DNA from 4 places in the Methylomonas sp. 2F7 genome. Region 1 is predicted to be linked to each of the others. Evidence: riboswitches for the same ligand, from Rfam matches in the RefSeq annotation. Region 1 holds a riboswitch; each other region holds the start of a gene.
The links. A riboswitch is a leader RNA that binds a small molecule or an ion and turns the genes downstream of it on or off. The one in region 1 is predicted to bind cyclic di-GMP.

Region 1 (3,665 bases):
ATCGGCACCGGTACGGCCGCCGGCGTTTCTCCCGACACCACCGTGGTTTGAAAGCTGAAGGTGCCGATACGGGTATCGCGCAAACGGGCGTCGCGAGCGCCCAGATGATCGAAGCCCCACCCTAAACCCAGATTGCCGTTGAGACTTAAAGTATCCCCGACTATTGCGGTGGTGACATCAAACAGCTCAAAACCGCCCGCATCGAAACCTATATGATTAGTAATCACCCAACCGGAACGCCCGGGCGTAGCCGCTTCAAGAGCAGGATCGTATTCCAAGGTCATGTCGCCCAACAACACTCTATTGGTTGGTGGCTCGACGTCCACTCTAAACCGCATGACGCCGCCCAGACCGATACTACCGCTGGCAGTGCCGAATAAATTGCCGGGCTCGAACGCGAAATTAGTATTTCTGTTCTGCCGCCCGCCCGGATTAACTATCGGACTCAACCCGTTGACACTAAATTGCAGCCCGGTCGCCGGAATTTCATCGGATACCAGATCGTATAAATCCGGAGCATTGCCGTCCCGCAACTGTACAAAGGTTTTTGATGCGGCCGAAGCATCGTAAAACTCTTCCAGATAAATAGAAGGCCGGCAGCAAATCGGAAAGTCGGCGGTGGGTGTGTCCGGATAGTCATTCACATCGACGCTGGCGATTAGCACATCGCGGTTTAGGTTAAGGACCAGCGCACCGCCGTTTACTGTCGCGGCGTGGGCTTGGCTGATCGACAATACACTGAAAACGGCTAATAGCCAGGCAGATGATCTAAGGTTATTGATTTTCATAATGTAGCTCGTATTGCGGAAGTTCTTGGCCCTGGGCAAAACAAACATTCGCCCAGGGAACTTTAGGGTCTAAGCCGCGACAGAGGCTTTTTTGCGACTTGCACCCAGCAAGCCCAGCAGACCGCTGCCGAACATCCACACGGCCGCAGGCACCGGCACAGCGGACGGCGCCAGGCTAAAGGTACCGACCACGGCATTGGTATTGGCACCAACCAAACCGGCCCACAAACCGGTCCATTGCAAATCGCCGCTCAGCAGTAATTCGCCATTGCTGTTCAGCGACTCGGCGACGTTGGTCAGCTTCAAGAAATTTTGGTAGCCGAAACCGGTATCAAAGGTTTTTATATTCCAGGTGCTCCCGGTTTTTACCAGGCTAAAGTCGTAGGGCGTCAAAATGCCGCTGCCGCCTTGGCTGGTCAACAACCAGGCGCCGTTCAGACCGATTTGACCGATCGAGGTGTTGCCGGCGTCCATCGTTGTGGCTTGTTCGGTACGGCCATAGGGACCGGCAGCCGGATAGCTGTTGGTCGTGGTGTTGCTGTTAACCGCAAACGACATCGCTGTGCTAGCGGTTGCCGATAGCGCCGTTCCGCCGTTGGTTGCGCCGGTAATGCCGAGTAAGTTATCGCTGGCGCCCCAATGTTTCGCGACAATCCAGCCATTCGGATACCCGCTGCCGACATTGACAGATGCCGCCGCAAAAGCGGCATTGTTGATGGTGATGGTGGCATCGCCGCTAACTTGTGCAGCGCTCGCTGTTGCAGGCGCTAAAACGGCGGTCAATGCGCTGAAGGCTAACAGGCCGGCGCTTGCCAGTTGAGTGCGGTTGTAGTGCAAGATTGTCATTTTTTATTCCTTAATAAATTACGGTTAAAGTTAATCTGCAAATCGCCAGCCCGAATTTAGGGCATTTAACTTGCAGGTAACCCGGCTGTCTTAATCTCCAAGACCCGTGGCTTTCCGGCTCCGTCTCGCGGCGGATGTGGCATGTTTGTCGCGGTCCTTACGACATCACTCTAAGTCCCTGAGTGAGGTGCTCCTGAAAAACTCCTGTGGCAAATAGATAACGACGGCATCAATACTTGATCGAAAGACTCAGGAATCCCGCGCGGCCGGGCGCGGGCGCCACCCGGCCCTCGAAATAGCCGTAGGGCTGAAAATAATCCTCATCGCTGAGATTCTTGACGGTGGCCGCCCATTTGAAACGCCCGGTTTCGTAAGCTAACGCCGCGTCGAAGCTGTGGTAGCCGGCGGTTTTGAAGCGGTTGTCGTCGGACAAATACGCCCCGGCACGGGCATAAACGCCGAAACCCAAGCTAAAGCCTTGCAGCGCATCCTGCTGAAAACGGTAATGCGCCCAGAGCCGCCCGGCATCCTCCGGGACTTGGGCTAAGCGAGTGCCGGCAGCCACCCCGGCTTCGTCGTCCATGAACTGGGCGTCGGTATGCGCATAGTTCGCCAGCACGCTGAAGCCCTCGACCGGTTGCCAGAGCAAATCCATTTCAACACCGCGCGAGCGTTGCTGCCCTGCGGCGACCGAACGCCGCTGAAAATCGCTGCTGTCGGTAACCGCGACCTGGCTGCGCTCGATTTGATACAGCGCCAATTGGCCGCTGAATTGGTTCGCAACATTGAATTTCAGGCCGGTTTCCAGATGGTTGGATAATTCCGGTGCCGGCCTATCGACAAAATTCACAAAGGGTTGACCGCGCATGCCTTCGCTGTAGGAAACAAACCAGGAAACCTCGTCGTTCAGATCAATCACGCCACCGAGTCGCGGCAGCCATTTCAGCGTATCGGTTTTAGCGTGTACCCCGGTTTGCGCATTATTAAAATCGATGCCAACCTTGCCCAGCCTGACACCGGACAGCCAATGCAAACGCCGGTAGAGCGTGCTTTGCCACTGGAGGTAAGCGCCGTAAGTGATGTTTTCGATGAACTGATTTTCCAGGCCCGGCCCCGGCACAGCATAAGGGGTGTCAAATATCGGCGCCCGCAGATCGACCGTACCGACACCCAAACCCAAGGGGCCAAAATCGCCCTCGATAAAGCCTGCATCGCGCAAGCGACTGTAATCCGCGCCCAGCAACAGATTGTTTTCGCTCGGACCCAGCTTGAAATTACCCTGCAAATTGCCCAGCACGCTGCGCTCTTGCTGTTGTTGAAACAATTCGGCATTGACCAATGCCCAGCTCGATGCCGGTAGCAAGGGCCGGTCCGCGATGAGGCCATCGCTGCCGAACAGAGTCTGAATTTTCTCGTCGAATTCCGAGTGCGCATAGCGCGCCTTCAGATTTAAGCGCCAGCTCCGATTGATGCTCCTTTCCAACGAGGCCCACACCGCATCGGCATTCGAATGACTATCGGGCAGATTGGCCGGCCCCAAGAACAGGTCGGGCCGGGTAGCAAAATCGCCGGCAATGCTGCCGGTGGCGGGCAAACCCTGATACTCCGGTTGCTGCCAGCGCGACAGTTTGGCTTGGAACGTCAAACGGGTTTTATCGTTATCGGTCAGCGTCAAAGCCGGATTGATGTTGAAACGCTTAGTTTCAATCGTGTCGATGCTGTGTCTGGCGTTGGTATATTCACCCGTCATGCGCAACAAAATATTGGCGTTTAGCGGTTGATTGACATCGAAAAACGGCTGATAAAAGCTGTGACTGCCGATTCTAAAACCCGCTTCGCCGAAGGCTTTGGCCTGCGGCAATTTGGAAAGCAGATTCACCACCCCGCCCACCGGTGAGCCCGAGCCGCCGCTGTAGAGCAAGGCGTTAGAACCCTTCAGCACTTCGATTCTTTCAATATTAATGGTGCTTTCCCGGTCGCCGGGGTTGTAGTACTGGGTAAAGCCGTCCATCAGTTGTTCGGAACGAAAAC
Region 2 (3,665 bases), 2.4 Mb from region 1:
CACGCTGATTACATCGGTTTGCTGGTGTTGGTAGAGTTTTTGATAACCGGCACTTGGCAGTTGCTCAAAGAACCCGCTACCGCGTGCGAGTAAGGCATAACAGGTGAATTGACATTGAACGTGTCGGTAAAGTTGTTGCCGTTACCGATAGCCAAATAACCTGATTGACCGAATGGGTGAACGAAACTAATGTTCAACTCGGTAGCCAAAATGGTTGGTGCGGCCGCGTCGGCAGCGATTTTAGCGATAACAGTGGATTTATCGGCGCTGATAGCTTTACGCCATTGGAAGGTTTGCTCAACCCAATCCATGTATTTGCCTCTGAAAGCTTGTTCCAGAGTTGGTGCTACACCGTCCACTTTGATAAAACGGTAATGCTTGGCATGCGTGGCGTTGTTTTCCAAACTTTGGTGACCGATGGCCCAGCCTCTGTTACCGGCAGTGTTAACCGCAGTGTTGAACACGTCAGGGTTGGTAGTGGTGATTTGTTTAGAAGCAGTTTCACCATCGGCAAAGTCTTCCAAGCACAATTCCATATCACCCGAACCGCTAACTTCATGTTTCACGGGGCCCGCCAATGGAGAACCAGGCCAATCAGGTGACAAACCGGCAGAACTGCAAGGGTTGTTCAGGAATTTGACGTATTGTTGCGCGCCGGTACCGGAACCGTCGATACGTTTGCAAAAATGCACTTTGGTATCGTTAGGGGTAACGTTTCTGACAGTGCCGTCGGAATCGGTGTAAGTCAAACCGGCAGTCAAGCTGGTTAAGGCAGTGCCGTTTACTTTAAACTCGGACCATCTTTTGATTTGACCGGAGATCAATTCAGCCACTTGTTGTTTGCTCAAGCTCGGCATACAGGCTTCGGTGTAATCGCCAGGTGCGCAGCTGCCGCCAAAACCGGCCAGCAGGTTTTGCGCTCTTTGCAAAGCCACATACAAGTTATCGGAAACCGGCACACCAAATACCAAGGCCGCTGCTGGCACCACGTTAAGTGCGGCATCTGCTTTAACTGGATCAACTTCGCTAGCGTTTGAAGGTTTGTTAGGACCGACGAACAATTTTGGCTCGACATCGGAAATACCGGCATCGGACAGCACGTTGGTCAGGTTAGCGCCGCTGGCGTTGCAAAACCAAGTGTTGGTCGCGCCTTGTTGGGTGCAGTTACCGTTGTCAATACGCATAGCAGCAATCGCCACGCCGTCGATCAGCGGGTTAACACCTTGCGCAGAACCGCCGGCAGAACGTTTGTGGAACAATACTTTAGCCGTGGTTGCGGCAGCACCGTTGACGGTCAGGCCGGGTACGTTAGTAGAGTTCAGTGTGCAGAAATAAGCACTATGGTTTTTACCTTCGGAACCCGCTGTACCGTTGTCTTTAAATACATCCAAAGTACCGGCGTCGCACAAATTAACAAACAATGCCGCCAGGGCTTTGTCTTGCGCGCTAGCGCCGGACATAAAGATTTCGATATCCGGCGTGACGCTTGGCGCATGTGCGGATGCACCTTGCGAGAAACCTGCCAGAGAAGCCACTGCGATAGCAGCAGACAATAATTGCTTTTTCATTGTATATCTCTCAATTGATTGAATTTAAAGTTTGAGCCGACCCGTTCATGAAGGGGGAACCAGCAAAGCAGAATCCGGCCGGCTCAAGACGTTTGCGGGATTAAACCGCCAATGATTTACGACGAGTGGCGCGCAGTACGCCCATCAAGCCGGCGCCGAACATCCAAACTGCGGCAGGCAGTGGCACAGCAGCGGGTGCAGCGGTATAGGTCAAAGAACCCACGTTACCGCTAAATGAAAAATTCCATGTACCTGGGAAAGTTTCCAATTCTCCAGTATCGAAATCGTCGGCATTGACTTTTTCATGAACGAACGCCAAAGCATTGCCTAACTGACCTTGGGCGGCAAATGGCAAAGCAGTTTGGAAATCGTTACCGTAAACAGCTGTATAACCTTGTTGGCCAACAGTTCTAAAGGTGCTCAGATTGTTAGAATTGGCATCTTGAGTTTGAACAGAACCAACCATAACGTTCCATTTACTCATAGTATTACCAATGTCGCCTGCATTGCTATCGATGACGGCAGGAGAAGGAACTACTGACGTTGTGTAGAAACCAAATTTAGGCAGGTCAGTCAGGTCAGCCAGGATCCCATGACCACCAGAAACTCCCCAAGCAACGTCGTTGCCGGCAGTGTAAGCAGCAGCGAATGATTGAAAGTTGTTGTCGCTCAGTGAGAAAGACAATGATTGGCTAGGGTTAGCCAGAAATTGCTCAACAGTGATACCCAAATCCAGTGTAAATGAAGTTTTCGCTGTGTAGTCAACCAGGTTGAACAAAAACTCGCTACCGTCTGCTGTTGCATCACCGATAGCTTGGATACGCGCTTCCGCGGCGCCTGAAGCGGCCGCCGCCAATACTGCAACTGCCAACAATTTTTTAGACAATTTCATTTTTAAAACCTCATGTTTAAATTTCGATTAATGACATAAGGTGACAGCCCAGCCGTCTTGACCTGCAAGACCTGTGACTTTCCGTCCCCGCTTCACAACGAGTTTGGCTTTTACACGCTTTAGATCGTACTCGACGCTATCTAACATCCTGACAGCGCCGCTTTTGTTGCCCCCGCTACCATTTCCCCCTTAGCCTCCTCCCTATCCTCTTCCTTAGCCGCTCCTTGTCCGTGCCGTCCGTGTTCCCTAGTTGCTCCTGAATCCTTGCTGAACTGCCGATCCTCGACCCTTCAACTTGACGCGGATTATTCCAGAGCAATAGCGGCTTTTCGGTTACAGCATTGTTAAATTCACGTGACATGTAATACATCTGTATTACAAAGCCGACCGCTAACACGAAAATTCAGCGGATGATCGGGCGCGGGCGGTAGCTATGAAATTTAAGATTCTTTTTGCGGGCATTGCCTCACTGCCATTGAGCGAAGGAAGAAGCCCCTTCTCCCTCCAGGAGAAGGTTGGGATGAGGGGAGATAGAACCATCCGCTCTTAACTTAATAGCAGTGGGACGTGGTCCAGGTATGAATTGTCGTGAGCTGTGGACGGCAAGGCGTATCCTGACTATTGAGCTACTTCAGCTAAACCCAAGAAGTCCGTGATGCCCGCCGGGATACCCACAGGGCACAAGAGCGGGCATCCAGTGCCATGGAAGGCAAGTTTTAAGCTATCAATGAATTCTGGACTCGGCATTCAGGGGAAACTGGACGCCTTGGGACCGCGCAGCAAATCAGCTGCGGCAACTGGGCTCCCGCCTGCGAGGGAGCGACGATACCTGAGCAGACTAAACAACACCCAGTAAGACCTTGGCATTGACGATGCCATCAGCATCGGCCGGTTTTTCGACATCGATTTGCAGCACTTGCAAGCGGTGTTTGGTTTCCAGAATCGCCAGCCAGGACATCAGTCGGTCGAAGGCCAGATGTTCCAGCCAGACGCTGACTTTATCCTCGCCTTCCGGCGACAGGTGTTTGATCGCCGGTTTTATCTCCAGCTGCTGGCTGCTGAAATCGACTACCGCCATCGGCGATTGATTAGCGCCTTCCAATGCCGGTGCATCAACCGTAGCCTGTTGCCGCAAAGCCGCCACTTCGTTACCGACTTGTTCTAAGTAGGTATAGATTTGCTGTTGCGCCTGGATTTTTAGGGTC
Region 3 (3,665 bases), 4.5 Mb from region 1:
TAACAGCAGTTTTCTGCCGAGCTCCATCAAGGTCCGGTTGCGGCAGGCCATCTCGGTGGTGTTTTGCGGTGGAGCTACCGCTAATGACGCCAACGAGGAATTGAGCAAATGCAGGCGTTGTTTGCTGAGCGTCGTGGCGTTCTGTTTTACCCAGACGCCGGCGTTGGGATCGCGGTCGCCCCAGGGGCTGCTGCCGTTAAACACATTGTTGGCGCGACCGTCCCAAAAATTGCGATGATTAAACACCGCATTGATGACGCTGGGCGCGTTGCGCGACGTCACTTTGCGGGTGCCGACGGCGCCGGCATGAAATAGACTATCGGCGCTGCGGCTGCACGAGTCGTTAGGGGCGGTGTAGCGGTCTACTGCTCTGAAATCCCCGCCGAAAGTACCGGACGAACCGACTACATTGTCGGTGTCGTAGAGGATCGTGGAATGTTCCTGTAGTGGGTCTTCTCGTTGATGTAACGGGAAGTCGCCGGCGCTGAGGGTATGATTCGGTCCCAACGACGCACCAGTCATGGCATTGCTGAATTCTTGGTTGCTTAAAGGGCTGGATTGGCCGCCCGGTGCAAGCTGATTTTTTACCCTGCCGTCGGCGCCGGCGTGAAAGTGGCAAGATGCGCAGGCCATGCCGTCGCTGCCAACGTTAGTATCCCAGAATAGCGCCTTGCCCAAGACAATCGCGGCATTCTTGTTGACGACAATAGGGTCCGGGCCGTCCAATAATCCAGGGACGGGCGGAACGGGCAAATGCTTCAGGCTTATCGGCATCGGCCCTAGCGCCAATTCGAACGCGGCTGCATTGAAACTGAGCAGCGCAGTTCCGGCTAAGACAATCGCTAATAGGCTATGACGAAACAATGTCATGGTGAAACTCCACTGAGAAATGGTTAAGTGGCGAAAAAATACTGCCCAAACCGCTTACAACGGGCGGGCGTGAACGAAAAAAGGCCGATAAACCACAGCAAGTAATTTATCGGCCATCCTTATTCCTTTAGCGAAGTCTCTCGCCAAATTCCGTATTTACACGAACACAGGCTTAAGTCTTTTGGGTTTAAGCGCTTCCTTGTGTGTTGGTTAACGCTTAAGCGTTGCGTTTGCCTCGGCCTATGCCCAAAAAGCCGGCCAGCGCGCTACCGAACAACCAAACAGCCGAAGGCACGGGTACCGCGGCAGGTGGGGTGTATGTAGAGGCGGCCGCCGACGCGGAAATGTTCAAGGAGATACCGGCGCTGGAGCCGAGGACGTCTGCGCCGCCGACGAACACTGCATACCAGCCGGCCTGCAAATCGTTCAGCGTCAAGGTAGCGTATCTTTTGGTGTTGGCAAACGCAGGGTTACCGGTGACACCTGTCGAGCCGGATACGCCGGTTTCATAGAGGTCGTCGATACTGACATCGTGTGCACCGGAGTCGATGACGCCGCCGAACGAGTTAACGTAGTTTTTGCTGGAGGAACTGACGTAGCCCAGCGTTTCGACAATGCCGTCAGCGCCTGTTGCCCAGATGATGCCTGGATCTCCGGCTTGGCCGACCGAGTTGAATTTATGGATTTGGCCGGTTAGCTCTGCCGGTGTATCGACGCCGACCGTTTCGCCCGAATAAGCCACATTGGTTCTGAAGATTGAAAACGCCGGAAAGTTTGCAGCGGATGAGCGCGCGTCTACGGTCACGGATTGGGCTGATGAGCTTAGATAGAAGTTGGTAAATGCGCCTTGCATGCCCCAGCCATCGTTGGACAGAGCCGGATTGCCCGCGAAGCCCAGATTGCTGGAATTGAAACTGGGGTTTGAGATGCTAGTGCCCAACTCAAGGGTGTTATCGGCACCTGTCCAAGCCGCCGCGGCGGGTTGAGCGAAGGCAAAGGATAAGGCAGCGGAAGATAGGGTGATTTTGAAAATGTTTTGTAAATCGATGTTCATTTTTGAGTGTCTCCAATATCCACCACATCGCGGTTTACGATTGTGGTAGATTTAAGTTGCTGTTTAATCTGGATTCGTCTGAGGTGTTTCGGGCCTGGCAGCCAAAAGTGGACGATTCCAAAGTTTTAATATGCATTGCGAGGGGTAAGTCGATAGCTGATGTCGGTTTACCTACTCGCTCTTACTCCCTGTGGTTTATGCGGTGCGGCGTTTGCCGAATACGCCTAATCCCGCTAACGCAGAACCAAACAACCAAACGGCCCCTGGCACCGGTACTGCGCTAACGCCCTGTGCAGTTATGGTTAAAGGCAGGTTGGCTCCAGTGACGTAGTCGTTAGCGGTAAGGGTTATTTGATAGTCAAAATGATCCTGACCTGTGGTGCCAGTTACAGGGTTGAGGCCAGTTGCACCGGTAATCGTGTCGCCCTTATTGAAACCCAGCACGGCTTCTTCAATGGTGAGAGAGTAATCTCCAAAAGCAATAATGTAATTGCCTACGTCCAAAGCAGTCGCCAGATAGGAGTCTCGGCTCAACAAGCTGCCGTCGGCCCATCCGCCGGTATTGCCAGGTATGGTGTAGGCTGGACTGTCGTCGCCGCTGACTATTTCCGTAGTGAGTGAGACCGTATCCTGAAAAATGCGGAATTGGCTATCCGCCAGGGTTAGTTCGCCGTCGCCGTTGATATCGACATAGGCGCCGGGATGTGCGCCCCAGCCCGCTGCGTAGCCTTCATTCGCCAGCACATCGATGACAACATTGGCAGCCGATGACAACGAAAACGAATAGAAATCGATTGTGGTACCGGCGCCGTGAACCGGGTCGACGGTCTTATAGATGGTTCCGTTTACGACCTCGGCCTGTGCGCTGCTTAGGCCTAAAAGTGAAATGGCAAGTGTTGCAGCCACCTTTTTTAAGGTTTGGGCATTTCTAGTGTTAACAGACATAATTCAATTCCTTTAAATAGAGTAAGACGTAGATTTTTACCGGTAGTCTCTACCGGCGACATTCAAGGTTTCGTATTTCCCTTTACGAGTTGTTGTCTAACGCACATGTGCCCGCTGCCGCGATGCCAGGCTCTTACTGTTCGATCCTGTTCGTACGGTAAGGGCCTAGGGCTGGCCGTTTGACCAACGGCTTCCCGCGCAATTTGAACGGTCTTAAAACCACTAAGTATTTCAATATTCCCGGATTGATCATGCCGCGCTATGTTTGCGAGAGAAGCAGTCCAAAGAGTTTGAAATACCGGGCTAGTTTGCACAGTGTGTTAAACAATGGGTTCAGACCAATCAGGTGATATAACAAACTATTCCTGACCAGTGAGCGACTGCTAGGGGATAGTTGTCGTCGTTTCCATATCGACCCGCTAATCCCTTCTCTTGCCTGCTCAAAAGAGGTAGCTCGACTATCTGAATCAGATCCGCAGCTTTCCGGCCCCGCCTTGCGACGAGTGTGGCGACTTGTTGGCTGCGCCCAGAGGGTGCAGCATTAATAGCTAAGCAAAATATGCGCCAGAATAACGCTAAGTGTGGGTGGTCAGCTTTTTTGTATGAATATTTATATATAAAACAAGGGGATAAATGGTTTGCTTTGAGATGGTGGGGCTGCAATAAGCGTGGCTGTTTTCCGGGGCTCCAGCTGGCTTTAATACTAGGGGATGAGTTATTTCACGTATTTTGAGTTATATCCCTTACTTTTTGCAGGGATAGACTTTGCCATCGGGATGAGCAGATGAATTAGAGC
Region 4 (3,665 bases), 280 kb from region 1:
CAGATTGGCCCCGCCTACCGTGCCGTCGTAACCGCCCAAAATCAGCGTGTAATTACCGGCGGTCAGGAAGCGGGTCAGCGTCGCGGTAGCGGTGGTGCCTTGAGTGGCCGCGAAGGTCCAGGCGCTTGCGTCAACCAAAGCCAGTGTTGTGCCCAGTGGGCTGGCAGCCATTGGATTTAGTGCGCCGTTGTTCAGGTAGCTTTGATGGCGACTGCTGCTGCCCGCGGTATCCCAGCCGCTCCACAAACCAAAAGCCGGACGCAGATTGGAGCCGTCCGACGATACGGTGATAGTCACTTCCGCGTCGGCATGCAATTCAAACAAACCGTAATCGGCGGTATGCCCCCAGTTAGTCGCGCCATCTTTATAAGCTTTGGCGCCCATGCCTATGCCGTGGCCGCTGGCGGTTTGCGAGTTCGCTACGCCGCCGTCGTTGTGGATCATCGCGACCCAGGTGGCGGGCAAATTGCCAATATAGCCTGGATCGCCATCAGACCATGGGCCCGTGGCGGAACCGTCCGGCGGGAAGGTATCGCCGGCAGCCAAATTGTAGGTTACGTGAGCGCTAGCCAAGCCGCTGACTGACATCAGCGCGCCCATGGCGCCCGCTAATACTAGTTTTTTAAAGGGTGAGTTTGCAGTCATTTTGGATCTCTATCGAATGAAATAAATGAGAGGAAGCCTTTCGTTAAACAATGCTTGGCGAGGGGATTGCCGTTGTCTGGTGGCAATCCCGCTTGGCAATTAAGCCGCTAGTGGTTGTTTGCGGCGACCGAAACCGATCAAGCCGGCCATGGCGCTGCCGAACAGCCAGACTGCGCCTGGAACAGGCACAGACGCGACCACGATATTGTTGGCATATTGCGCCACTTCGTTGGTAGTCAGTGTCAGCTTGTATTTGCCGCCGGCTGCGCTTTGGTCACCAATGGCGATGGTGTATTCGCCACCTGTTCCCGCACCATTAAACTGATAACCTTGCAAAGCTAAACTGACACCCAGGCTGTCGCCGGCATTGACTGCCAATTGCGTCGTCAGTAATGTCAATCCAGTCAAGCCTGGGCCTTGCGCCCAACCGCCATACACGGAAAATGCCAATTTCTGAGAACCGAGAGCGATGTCGCTCAAATCGTCTGCTAAGGTAATGTTCAAATACAGCGGACCGGTTGTCAGCAAATTAGCTTCCGGATTGCCGCTTCCAGTGCTGGTATGCACATTGGCGAAATCCAAGCCGGTATTAGCGGCAGAAACGCCGGCCTGCCAGGAGTTGGCGCCAACCGCAAACTGAACATCGGTAGGTAACTGATTGCCGGCGTTGGCTGCGTTGTGGTTGTAGTTGTAAACCTGTCTTAACAGGCTATTGGTATTGGTGTTTGCCGTGCCGACACAATCCGCTGTTGTGGTGCCGCCACAATAGTTGCCGGTCTCGACTATGCGTGTAGTGGTCCTATTGTGCAATCCCAAATAGCCTATGGATGGCAAGGTCGTGGAGGAATCCAGCCATGGTGTAATGGGACCGTTCGTCCAAACGGCTTGGTTGCCGGCCAGGGTTTGGGCAATGGCATTGCCGCCGGAAGTGCCGCCTGGAAGTCCGCCAGTGCCTCCGGTAGGGCTGATGTCTCCATACCCGCCCAGGTTGTAGCTGTTATGAGCGAATACGGTTGGAGATACGGCTAAAGACGCCACCAGAGTAGTTGATGCAGCTATTATTTTTGCAAAATTTTTCATTATTTCCCTCGAAAGAAAGTAGTACGCGCAGAATTAAAATGTCCTTAGTGATTAGCCGCTTCGTTAAAAATCGAACGGCTCTCATCCACGACATCTAGCAACCCGGCTTTCTTGTTATTTTTAAGAACCGTGGCTTTCCGGCCCCGCCTCTCGACGGGTGTGGCAATTCTTGCTTTCAGAGATTTGCTAATTACGCCAGCGGCAGACATGGCAGGGATAGAGACCTACTAACCGCTTTTCGGAAAGCAAACCACGAAGCAAGTTCACTAGGAAAAGCGAATAATGGGCCAACTTAATAAAATATATAAATTTCAGCCTATTACGGCTTATTTTGTCGAGGGTGACTTGAGTGAGTATCGGGCGAAGCTCTGGGAAATGGCTCAGGCGCTTGGTTTATATAACACAGTTTAATTGTTGGTGAATGGTCTCGCCTGGATATGGCAGTTTGTTTTCGCGAATTAGATCAGGAACTCCTTTCTTTTCTGGTCATTTATTGTTAGGTTGTTGCGCCGCTAATTGGGTTGGTATGAGATTTTTCAGTGGAGAGATGTATGCAAAAAACCGATAAAATCCCGTTGTGGGTGTTCCTGGCCCTGTCCAGTATAGAAACCCGCAAAGGTGCGTTACTGTTGATCTGGAGTAGTATTGTTTTTACTCTGTACTGTGTGCCTTGGCCACTCTATTTCGATGGCAACGGCTGGGTTGCCAAATTATTTTTAATCGACGATTGGGAATGGTTTGCGATGATGCTGCCCATGACGTTCTGGTATTGGCTGAGCATGAGATGGGTGGATAAAAACGGCGGCTGGCGTTTGGCCGGTGCGTGATATGCCGCACTATTTTTTAGGGGCATGATTCGTCAGACCTTTGTGTTTGCTCCGGAAAGATTAGCTCGTAGATTTTCTTTCGATCTTTTAAGCGGCTAGCTTAATTCCGTATTTGCCAAGGCGCGTAGGGGTTTATATCGGGTGAGCAAACGGGGTTAAGGTTTTGCTACCAAAAATCGATTGTGAATACTCAGGTGGCCGCCATCCAAGTTTGGTTGGCTTTCCACCTTATTAAGCGAGCGGCGGTAGTATATCGCTGCGGTGCTTTCTTCAATTTAGTGTTGTTTCTATGCTTTCACACATTCTGCCCAAAGCCGAAATCTCCATTCGCGAAAACCTGCGTTGGTTATACATTCTTAGAAATTTGATGCTGTTTGCCGTCACGGTAGCGGTATTTATCGCGGTGAACGGTTTGGGTATCAATTTGCCGCAAAATCAGTTGTGGCTGGCGATTTTTGCGATTTCCATACTCAATCTATACACCTGGCTGCGACTGAGAACGCCGGAAGAAGTAACCGAGCACGAGATTTTTTCGCAAATATGCATGGATGTGTTGGCGCTGGCCTATTTGCTTTATCTCACTGGCGGCGCGTCAAACCCGATTATTTGGGTGTTTCTTTTACCTTTAATTGTTACCGCTATCATGCTACCGCAGGCTTATGCCTGGAATATGGTAATCATTACGTCCTGCGTCTATACCGTGCTGATTGCCTACAACGTACCCTTGCCGGCCGTGGAGCCGCATATGGCGCATCCGGCAATGGCGGAGATGACGCCGGAAATGAGTCTGCAAATGCATTTGATGAACGACAGGCGGTATTTCAATCTGCATGTATTTGGTATGTGGTTTGGTTTTGTGTTTAGCGCCGGCTTGGTAGCTTTTTTCGTAGTCGAACTGTCCAAAACCTTGAAAGAACGTGAGCGAAATTTAGCGGATGCCCGCGAGAGTGCGCTACGCGACGAACGAGTTGTATCCCTGGGCACCTTGGCGGCTAGTGCCGCGCACGATATGGGCACACCGTTGGGGACGATTGCCATTTTGACGCATGAGATGGCGGAAGAGTTGTCGGAACATCGTTATCCGGATATGCACCAGAAACTGGTGATTGTTCA

Region 2: it holds a riboswitch for cyclic di-GMP, as region 1 does, so the genes downstream of both, ACR64Q_RS12620 (hypothetical protein) here and ACR64Q_RS02045 (hypothetical protein) in region 1, are expected to answer to the same signal.
Region 3: it holds a riboswitch for cyclic di-GMP, as region 1 does, so the genes downstream of both, ACR64Q_RS22260 (VPLPA-CTERM sorting domain-containing protein) here and ACR64Q_RS02045 (hypothetical protein) in region 1, are expected to answer to the same signal.
Region 4: it holds a riboswitch for cyclic di-GMP, as region 1 does, so the genes downstream of both, ACR64Q_RS03360 (hypothetical protein) here and ACR64Q_RS02045 (hypothetical protein) in region 1, are expected to answer to the same signal.

Annotation. Positions count from the first base shown of each region.
Region 1 is NZ_CP195203.1:424,169-427,833, reverse strand. It holds gene ACR64Q_RS02050 (hypothetical protein) at 1-788, opposite strand, end outside; gene ACR64Q_RS02045 (hypothetical protein) at 858-1,634, opposite strand; cyclic di-GMP riboswitch class I at 1,707-1,785, opposite strand; gene ACR64Q_RS02040 (TonB-dependent siderophore receptor) at 1,864-3,665, opposite strand, start outside.
Region 2 is NZ_CP195203.1:2,844,955-2,848,619, forward strand. It holds gene ACR64Q_RS12615 (hypothetical protein) at 9-1,568, opposite strand; gene ACR64Q_RS12620 (hypothetical protein) at 1,669-2,460, opposite strand; cyclic di-GMP riboswitch class I at 2,500-2,578, opposite strand; gene gspM (type II secretion system protein GspM) at 3,299-3,665, opposite strand, start outside.
Region 3 is NZ_CP195203.1:4,934,707-4,938,371, forward strand. It holds gene ACR64Q_RS22250 (cytochrome-c peroxidase) at 1-870, opposite strand, end outside; gene ACR64Q_RS22255 (hypothetical protein) at 1,088-1,924, opposite strand; gene ACR64Q_RS22260 (VPLPA-CTERM sorting domain-containing protein) at 2,120-2,869, opposite strand; cyclic di-GMP riboswitch class I at 3,315-3,389, opposite strand.
Region 4 is NZ_CP195203.1:702,797-706,461, forward strand. It holds gene ACR64Q_RS03355 (hypothetical protein) at 1-645, opposite strand, end outside; gene ACR64Q_RS03360 (hypothetical protein) at 745-1,725, opposite strand; cyclic di-GMP riboswitch class I at 1,819-1,899, opposite strand; gene ACR64Q_RS03365 (hypothetical protein) at 2,277-2,552, shown strand; gene ACR64Q_RS03370 (ATP-binding protein) at 2,842-3,665, shown strand, end outside.